Regions from separate parts of the Pseudomonas sp. GW821-FHT10C09 genome, predicted to be linked through region 1. Evidence: predicted binding sites of a transcription regulator. Region 1 holds the regulator's gene; the other holds the start of a gene.

Region 1 (4,421 bases):
GAGAGATGTTTTTGTGGATCTTTTTCGGCGAGCATCGATTCACGGTCATGTTCGATACCCGCAAAGCGGTCTACCTGGCTGGCCATGAGGACGAGCTTGAGCAAATTGCTTTCAACTTCGGTGACCAACTGGGTCACGCGCTTGATCACCTGACCGGTGAGGTCCTGGTAATCCTGTGCCAGCAGGATGTCGTTGAGGTTGCTCGACACCGTGCGGTTGTCCTCGGTGCTGCGTGTCAGGAAACCGTCGACGCGGCGGGCCAGCTCACGGAACTCTTCAGCCCCGACTTCGCGGCGCATGAACCGGCTCCAGTCCGTGCTCAACGCCTGGGCTTCTTCGCTCAGGCTGTTGACCAGCGGCGTGGCGCTTTCCACCAGGTCCATGGTGCGGTTGGCCGCGGCCTCGGTCAGCTTGACCACATACCCCAGGCGCTCGGTGGCGTCCGTGATTTGCGACACTTCCTCGGCTTGCGGCATGTTCGGGTCAATCTGGAAATTGACGATCGCGCTGTGCAGCTCGCGAGTGAGCTTGCCCACTTCCTGATACAGGCCACGGTCACGGGTCTGATTGAGCTCATGGATCAGTTGCACAGCCTCGCCGAACCTGCCTTTTTCAAGGCTGGCGACCAGTTCGACGGCATGTTTTTTCAGGGTCGATTCAAAATCGCCCTGTGAAGATTCTTTATGCTCCATAGCTCCCCCGTGGCGCAGTGGATCAACCGATGCGTTCGAAAATCTTCTCGATTTTTTCTTTCAACGCCTGGGCCGTGAAGGGTTTGACCACATAGCCGTTTACGCCGGCCTGGGCCGCTTCGATGATCTGCTCGCGCTTGGCTTCAGCGGTCACCATCAGCACTGGCAGGTGCTTGAGCTTTTCATCGGCGCGCACGTGGCGCAGCAGATCGATACCGGTCATGCCAGGCATGTTCCAGTCCGTTACCAGAAAGTCGATGCTCCCGCTGTTGAGAACCGGAATGGCAGTAGTGCCATCGTCAGCCTCGACCGTGTTGGTGAACCCAAGGTCACGCAACAGGTTTTTTATGATCCGCCGCATCGTTGAGAAGTCATCAACGATGAGGATTTTCATGTTCTTGTCCAATTCGACCTCCAAGCAGTCTTAAACGCGCCCAGCACCTGGACGCGCCATTTCAATCAATTCGGCAATTCACTCGATGACTGTCTGGAGCACAACAGATCGCGACCGGTGCCGTTCAAATCCGCACCAGCCCCGTTCGCAGTGTCCCCACACTGCCTTCAGCGCGCTCGCCACTCCCCCAAACGCCCCCGCAAACGGGCCGCGCACTGGCTGTGTAACTGGCTGACCCGCGATTCGCTGACCCCCAGGACCTCACCGATTTCCTTGAGATTCAACTCTTCGTCGTAGTACAGCGCCAACACCAGTCGCTCGCGCTCCGGCAAATTGGCAATCGCGTCCGCCAGCGCCGCCTGGAAGCGTTCATCTTCCAGATCGCGTGACGGCTCGAGATGAGCACTCGCGCCATCCTCATGCAGCCCTTCGTGTTCGCCGTCCTGCAACAGATCGTCGAAACTGAATAAGCGGCTGCCCAGGGTGTCGTTCAAAATCCCGTAATAATCGTCGAGACTCAATTGGAGTTCGGCCGCAACCTCGTGATCTTTAGCGTCACGGCCGGTTTTAGCTTCAATAGAGCGAATTGCGTCACTGACCATACGGGTATTTCGGTGGACCGAGCGTGGCGCCCAGTCCCCCTTGCGTACTTCATCGAGCATGGCGCCGCGGATTCGTATGCCCGCGTACGTCTCGAAACTTGCGCCTTTGCTGGCGTCGTATTTGGTCGACACTTCAAGCAGGCCGATCATCCCGGCCTGGATCAGGTCTTCAACCTGGACACTGGCCGGCAGACGGGCCAGCAAGTGGTAAGCAATGCGTTTGACCAGTGGCGCGTAACGCTCGATCAGCTCGTACTGCGCGTCACGTGCCGACTTCTTGTAGAGGTTGTAGCCACTGGCTGTCATAGGACGGGTCCTGCGGTCTGTTGCACGAGGCGCTCGACGAAAAACTCAAGGTGCCCGCGCGGGTTGGCAGGCAGCGGCCAGGTATCAACTTTCTGCGCGATGGCCTTGAACGCCAGGGCGCACTTGGAACGCGGGAAGGCTTCATACACGGCACGTTGTTTCTGCACAGCCTTGCGCACGCTTTCGTCGTAAGGCACCGCGCCGACGTATTGCAAGGCCACGTCGAGAAAGCGGTCGGTGACCTTGGTCAACTTGGCGAACAGGTTGCGACCTTCTTGCGGGCTCTGGGCCATGTTGGCCAGGACGCGGAAGCGGTTCATGCCGTAATCGCGGTTAAGCAGTTTGATCAGCGCGTAGGCGTCGGTGATCGAGGTCGGCTCGTCGCAGACCACCAGCAAGACTTCCTGCGCTGCGCGAACAAAACTGACTACCGAGTCACCTATGCCCGCAGCGGTGTCGATCACCAATACGTCGAGGTTGTCGCCGATGTCGCTGAAGGCCTGGATCAGGCCGGCGTGTTGAGCCGGGCTCAAATGAACCATGCTCTGGGTGCCAGACGCGGCCGGAACGATTCGAATACCGCCCGGGCCCTGCAACAGAACGTCGCGCAGCTCGCAGCGGCCTTCGATCACGTCGGCCAGGGTACGTTTGGGTGTCAGTCCCAGCAGGACGTCAACGTTCGCCAGGCCCAGGTCAGCGTCCAACAGCATGACGCGACGGCCGAGCTCAGCCAGGGCCAGCGACAAATTCACTGACACGTTAGTCTTGCCGACGCCACCTTTGCCGCCGGTCACCGCGATCACCTGTACGGGATGCATGCTGCCCATGTTATTTCTTTACCTTGTCTTGCATAGACGGAGGCCACATTACTGGCTGCGCGTTCGCAAATGGAACAATGCATGGCAGACCATCGATGTAGGTACAAAAACTGTTCATTACTACCTTAGCCAACCTGCTTGGTCGGGCTGTGGTAAATATCAGCGAACATGTCAGCCATGGCTTCTTCGCTGGGTTCTTCCTGCATTTGTACGCTTACGGCGCGACTGACCAACTGATGACGGCGCGGCAGATGCAAATCATCCGGGATCCGCGGGCCATCGGTCAGGTACGCCACCGGCAATTCATGACTGATCGCCAGGCTCAGCACCTCGCCCAGACTTGCCGTTTCATCCAGTTTAGTCAGGATGCAGCCAGCGAGCCCGCAGCGTTTGTAACTATGATAAGCGGCTGTTAGAACCTGTTTTTGGCTGGTGGTTGCGAGCACCAGGTAATTTTTTGATTTGATGCCACGCCCGGCCAGGCTTTCGAGCTGCATGCGCAGGGCTGGATCGCTGGCCTGAAGGCCTGCGGTATCAATCAGCACCACGCGTTTGCGCAGCAGTGGCTCCAGCGCCTGAACCAGCGATTGGCCCGGATCGACGTGGGTCACCGACACATTGAGAATGCGCCCCAGCGTCTTGAGCTGCTCCTGGGCGCCAATGCGAAAGCTGTCCATGCTCACCAGCGCGATGTTCTGCGCGCCGTACTTGAGCACGTAACGGGCTGCGAGCTTGGCCAGGGTGGTGGTCTTGCCCATGCCGGCAGGACCAACCATGGCAATCACGCCGCCTTCTTCCAGCGGCTCGACTTCCGGGGTAGCAATCATCCGCGCCAGGTGCGCCAGCAACATGCGCCAGGCCTGACGGGGTTCATCGATATCACCGATCATCGCCAACAGATCGCGCGACAACGGGCCGGACAGGCCGATGCGTTGCAGGCGACGCCACAGGTTGGCCTGGGCCGGACGGCTACCTTGCAGCTGATTCCAGGCCAGCGAACCGAGCTGTACTTCCATCAGTTCGCGCAGGCTGTTGAGCTCGAAACGCATCGAGTCGAACGCACGTGGATCCACGCCGCCAGCAGCCGGTGCCGGAGCAGGCGCGGAGCGACGCGGTTCGGCGTAGGTCGGTTCGATCAGTGGCTCGGCAGCGGTCAGTGGCAGGCCGGCGAACAACTGGCGATTGGTGGTCTTGTCGCCTTCGGTCTCGCCATCGCCACGCAGGCTCAATTCAGCCTGGGCAGTGACGATGCGCGATTGGGTCTTGCGCAGCTCATCCTCGAGTTCCATGTTCGGAACACGCGGGGCCAGCGCCGACAATTTGTAATCCAGCGCAGCCGTCAGCTCGACACCACCGGCAATCCGGCGATTGCCGATAATGGCGGCATCGGCGCCCAGCTCATCACGAACCAGTTTCATGGCCTGACGCATATCGGCGGCGAAAAAACGCTTAACTTGCATAAACCACTACCTCAGCCGTTGGGCCCTACTGTCGCAACGATGGTCACTTGCTTGTTGTCAGGGATTTCCTGATAAGCCAACACATGCAAACCCGGGACTGCCAGTCGGCCAAATCGCGACAACATGGCGCGAACCGGGCCGGCCACCAG
Region 2 (4,421 bases), on a different contig from region 1:
AGGCGCTGGTACTGACCAGCGAACCCGACGTGCTCGAATCGGAATCCTGCAACGCCTGCAACAACGCCGCCGTCGCCGTCTGCAACGAACCCGCCGTGGTCGCCACCTGCGATTGAGCCGCCGCGACATCAGCCGCTTTGGCGTCCGCATCTTCCTGTTTCGCCTGGGCCGCTTGCAGCTGTTGCTGCTGTTCCTGCATCTGCTTTTGCAGCTCGGCGATTTGCTTGCGCAAGGTTTTCACTGCATCGGATTCTTCACTGCTGCTGGAACTGCTGTCGCTCGACGCGGGAGCGCCACCGGCGGCCACTTTAGTGTCGTCGGAAGGCGTTGCGGTGGTGGCGGTGACGGAGGTGTCGGCGGCGGGATCGCTGATCGCGGTTTTGCTGGTGGAAGTGGTGAGGGTCTGGTTGATCGATACCGAGGTGATGCTGACCATGGGATTTATCCACTGTGGGTGTTGGGTATCTCCCTCATCGACATGGCCAAGCCGCACTTGAGATCGAGTGTGTACCGACTTGGTAAGCGAGCCGGTACACAGCCGTCGGCCTTACGCGCTCAAACGCGCCGTCACGTCATTCAACTGCGACGACAAGCCGTGCAGGTTGTGGCTTGCCGCTTCGGTGCGTTGCACGTTGTCCAGATTGGTACTGGCGATGCTGGTGATCTCGGTGAGGTTGCGCGAGATGTCCTCGGCGACCGAGGTCTGCTCTTCGGCAGCGGTGGCGATCTGGCGGTTCATGTCGCGAATCGCTTCGACCGCCTGGGTGATGCGCTCCAGCATGGCGCCGGCCTCGGTCACTTGCTGCACGCTTTCTTCACTGCGTGACTGCCCGCTTTCAATCGCCTGTGCCGCGTCCACCGCGCCGGTTTGTACGGTCTGGATGATCTGGTTAATCTCGATGATCGACGCCGCCGTGCGCTGGGCCAGGCTGCGCACTTCATCAGCGACCACCGCAAAACCACGCCCGGCTTCACCGGCACGGGCCGCTTCGATGGCGGCGTTGAGCGCCAGCAGGTTGGTCTGTTCGGCGATGCCGCGAATCACTTCCAGTACCTTGCCGATACGGCCGCTATCGGTTTCCAGCTGACGAATGACCGTGGCGGTGTTGGCGATTTCACCGCGCATCTGGGTGATGGTGTGGATGGTGCCCTGCATGACTTTCTCGCCCTGCTGCGCGGACTGGTCAGCGTCGTCGGCAGCGCGTGCGGCATCGGCGGCGTGGCGGGCCACTTCTTGCGCGGTGGCGGACATTTCGTTCATCGCCGTGGCCACCTGATCGGTGCGGTTGAACTGCTCGTTGGTGCCACCCGCCATCAGGCTGGCGATGGAGTTCAGTTCGCCGCTGGCGCTGTCCAGGTCCTTGGCGCTGCGCTGCAAGTGGCTGAAGGTTTCGGCGAGGAAATCACGCAGGGTATTGGCGGCGACCGCCAGTTTGCCCAGCTCATCCTGACGGGTGCTGGCCACGCGATCGGCGAACTTGCCTTGGCTGAGTTGCGCCACATAGTCGATCAGTTTGCGAATCGGTTCGACCAGGTTGCGGTTGACCAGCCACAGGCTCAACAAACCAACCAGCAAGCCCGAGGCGAGCATCACGATGATCCCCAGCAACACGGTGCGGTCAGCGTCGGCACTGATCAGCTTCGACTGCTCGGCGCCCTGCTTGCGCAGTTCGGCGACCAGTTCGCTCATCTGATCGCTGGCGGCGCGGTCCACGCCTTTGACGGCGCTGTCGCCAGCAGTCGGGTCGGCACCGGCAGCGACGTAGGCATCGCGGCCCTTCTGATAAGCAGTGCCAAGCAAGCGGTGTTCATCACGCAGGCGTTCGATGCGGGTCTTGAGTTGCGGCTCGATTCCCTTCTGCCCGGCCAGTTCACCGAGGATACTTTGCACATCGCGTTGACGGTCTTCGAATTGCTTCCAGTATTTGTCCAGGTCCGCCGGTTGCTTGCCGCGCAGCAGGACGTTTTTCCATTCCTGAACCTGCACCTTGAATTGCAGGTTGGCTTCATCGATCAACTGGGAAGTGTGCAACGGGCCATCGATCAGGTTCGCGTAGCTCTGAACACCGCTGGACAGGAAGTGAAAGCAAGCCAAAGCGATCAGCAACATCGCCAGCAGGCTGCCGCTCAACAAAGCGAGGATTTGTGCTCTCAGGGATTTTTGCAGCATCGAGTGATACTCATGACAGGGGTGAGACACGCCGCAACAAGGCGTGAAAGGTGTCCGGACATCCCTGTCTGCGACCTTGGCTCGTGGCCAAAGGCGCGCACGTTAACGTAAGCGGGATCGGCGTGCCAGAGCGGTTCTTTAATCGATTCCGACCGTCGGTAGCGCCACTATTTGGCCTTCATCAAGCTGTCACATCACTGTCAAAAATCCTTGCGATGATGCGGCTCAAGTGAACCTGTAAAGCCCGCGACAGGCGCCTTCCTTGCGAGCACTCATGAACCACAGCATCGACCAAAGCCATCGCGACACCGATCTGTTCGGCCTGCTCTACGGGTTCAGTTTTCGCCCTGGTGAACGCGGTCGCGAGATCGATTCGGCCAGGGCGCTGCAATGCCTGCAACAACCCGACGACAGTGAAGAATTCCTCTGGCTGCACCTGAACCTGGCGCACGCCGCGTGCGAGCGCTGGATGAAAAGTCATCTGGAATTGCCGGACGAGTTTTTCGAAGCGCTGCACGAAGGGTCGCGCTCGACGCGTATCGAGCATGTGGATTCGGCCTTGCTGGCGGTGGTCAACGATGTGGTGTTCAACCTCAGCAGCATGGTCTCCTCGGATGTCTCGACGCTGTGGGTGTGCGCCCGCAGTCGGTTGATCATCAGCGCGCGTCTGCAACCGCTGCACTCGGTGGACAAGCTGCGTTCCTCGGTGAAGGCCGGTGAATGTTTCCGTTCGCCGCTGGAATTGCTCGTGCACTTGCTGCGCGATCAGGGCGAGGTGCTAACGCAAATCGTGCGCAAGACCAGCCTGAGTGTCGATCAGATCGAAGATGAATTGTTGTCCTCGCGGCTGTCGACCAACCGTGCCGAACTGGGCGCCAACCGCCGGGTGCTGGTGCGCCTGCAACGCCTGCTGGCGCTGGAGCCCGGGTCGTTGCTGCGCTTGCTCAATCGGCCGCCGCAATGGCTGCAGAAGGAGGACGTCAAGGAGCTGCGCAAGTCCACCGAGGAGTTTGCGCTGATCATCAACGACCTCACGGCGCTGGGTGAGCGGATCAAGCTGTTGCAGGAAGAAATCGCCGCCAACCTCAACGAGCAGAGCAACCGCACACTGTTTACGTTGACGGTGGTCACGGTGCTGGCGTTGCCGATCAACATCATTGCCGGTTTCTTTGGCATGAACGTTGGCGGCATCCCTCTGTCCGGCGACCCGGAAGGGTTCTGGATCCTGGTGGCACTGGTCGCGACCTTTACCGTGCTGGCCGGACGCTGGGCGTTTCGCAAGCGCCAGGATTACTGAGCCTCAAAGCACCACCAATCCCCTGTGGCGAGGGAGCTTGCTCCCGCTCGGCTGCGAAGCAGTCGCAAAACCTGCCAACACCGTTTGACTGAAGAAAGTCGGGGGCCGCTTCGCTGCCCAGCGGGGGCAAGCCCCCTCGCCACAGGTCGTGCCTGGCCAAGTGAATTCTGATTAACGGACAAGCAAAAACCCCAAACCCTGACCTGACGCAGTCTCTCTGTAACAATTAGCAACGACTATCACTGACACACCTACCTCATCAGGATTGTCCGTTATGGCTACTCCTTCCTACCCCGCCGATGCTCAGGCGTCCGCTAGCAGCAGCGCCAGACCCCAATTCGATAAAAAACCCGGCGTGTTCACGCTGGTGATTTTTTTCGGCGTGCTGGCCATCGGGTTGTTGTTCACCGCTTACAGCCTGATGCACGACATGCACGAACTCGGCACAGTGGTGACCACCTGGACCCCGTTTCTGCTGCTGGGCGTGGCGCTGCTGATCGCCCTCGGCTTTGAATTCGTCAACGGTTTCCACGACACCGCCAACGCCGTGGCGACAGTGATCTACACCAACTCGATGCCGCCGAATTTCGCGGTGGCGTGGTCCGGGTTTTTCAACTTCCTCGGCGTGCTGCTGTCCAGCGGCGCGGTGGCATTTGGCATCATTGCTTTGCTGCCAGTGGAACTGATTCTGCAAGTCGGTTCCTCTGCCGGTTTTGCGATGATCTTCGCCCTGTTGATCGCCGCGATACTGTGGAACCTCGGCACCTGGTGGCTGGGTTTGCCGGCCTCGTCTTCGCACACGCTGATCGGTTCGATCATCGGCGTCGGCGTGGCTAACGCGCTGATGCACGGCCGTGACGGCACCAGCGGCGTGGACTGGGCGCAGGCGACCAAGATCGGTTACGCCTTGCTGCTCTCGCCGCTGGTCGGCTTTGGTTTCGCCGCGTTGCTGCT

Evidence for each region. Region 1 encodes FliA, which starts transcription of late flagellar genes. Its sites were predicted from a motif close to CTAAAGTTTNNNNNNNNNNNGCCGNTAA; they were not measured.
Region 2: a site for FliA is predicted at 2,285-2,312, ahead of AC07N8_RS02860 (methyl-accepting chemotaxis protein). Genes of this name have one in related genera too.

The regions. Positions count from the first base shown of each region.
Region 1 is NZ_JBWKNG010000007.1:118,047-122,467, forward strand. It holds gene AC07N8_RS09005 (protein phosphatase CheZ) at 1-692, opposite strand, end outside; gene AC07N8_RS09010 (chemotaxis response regulator CheY) at 715-1,086, opposite strand; gene fliA (RNA polymerase sigma factor FliA) at 1,254-1,994, opposite strand; gene fleN (flagellar synthesis regulator FleN) at 1,991-2,821, opposite strand; gene flhF (flagellar biosynthesis GTPase FlhF) at 2,938-4,272, opposite strand; gene flhA (flagellar biosynthesis protein FlhA) at 4,284-4,421, opposite strand, start outside.
Region 2 is NZ_JBWKNG010000002.1:312,319-316,739, reverse strand. It holds gene AC07N8_RS02865 (hypothetical protein) at 1-436, opposite strand, end outside; gene AC07N8_RS02870 (GAF domain-containing sensor histidine kinase) at 1-2, shown strand, start outside; gene AC07N8_RS02860 (methyl-accepting chemotaxis protein) at 548-2,170, opposite strand; gene AC07N8_RS02855 (transporter) at 2,445-3,467, shown strand; gene AC07N8_RS02850 (inorganic phosphate transporter) at 3,742-4,421, shown strand, end outside.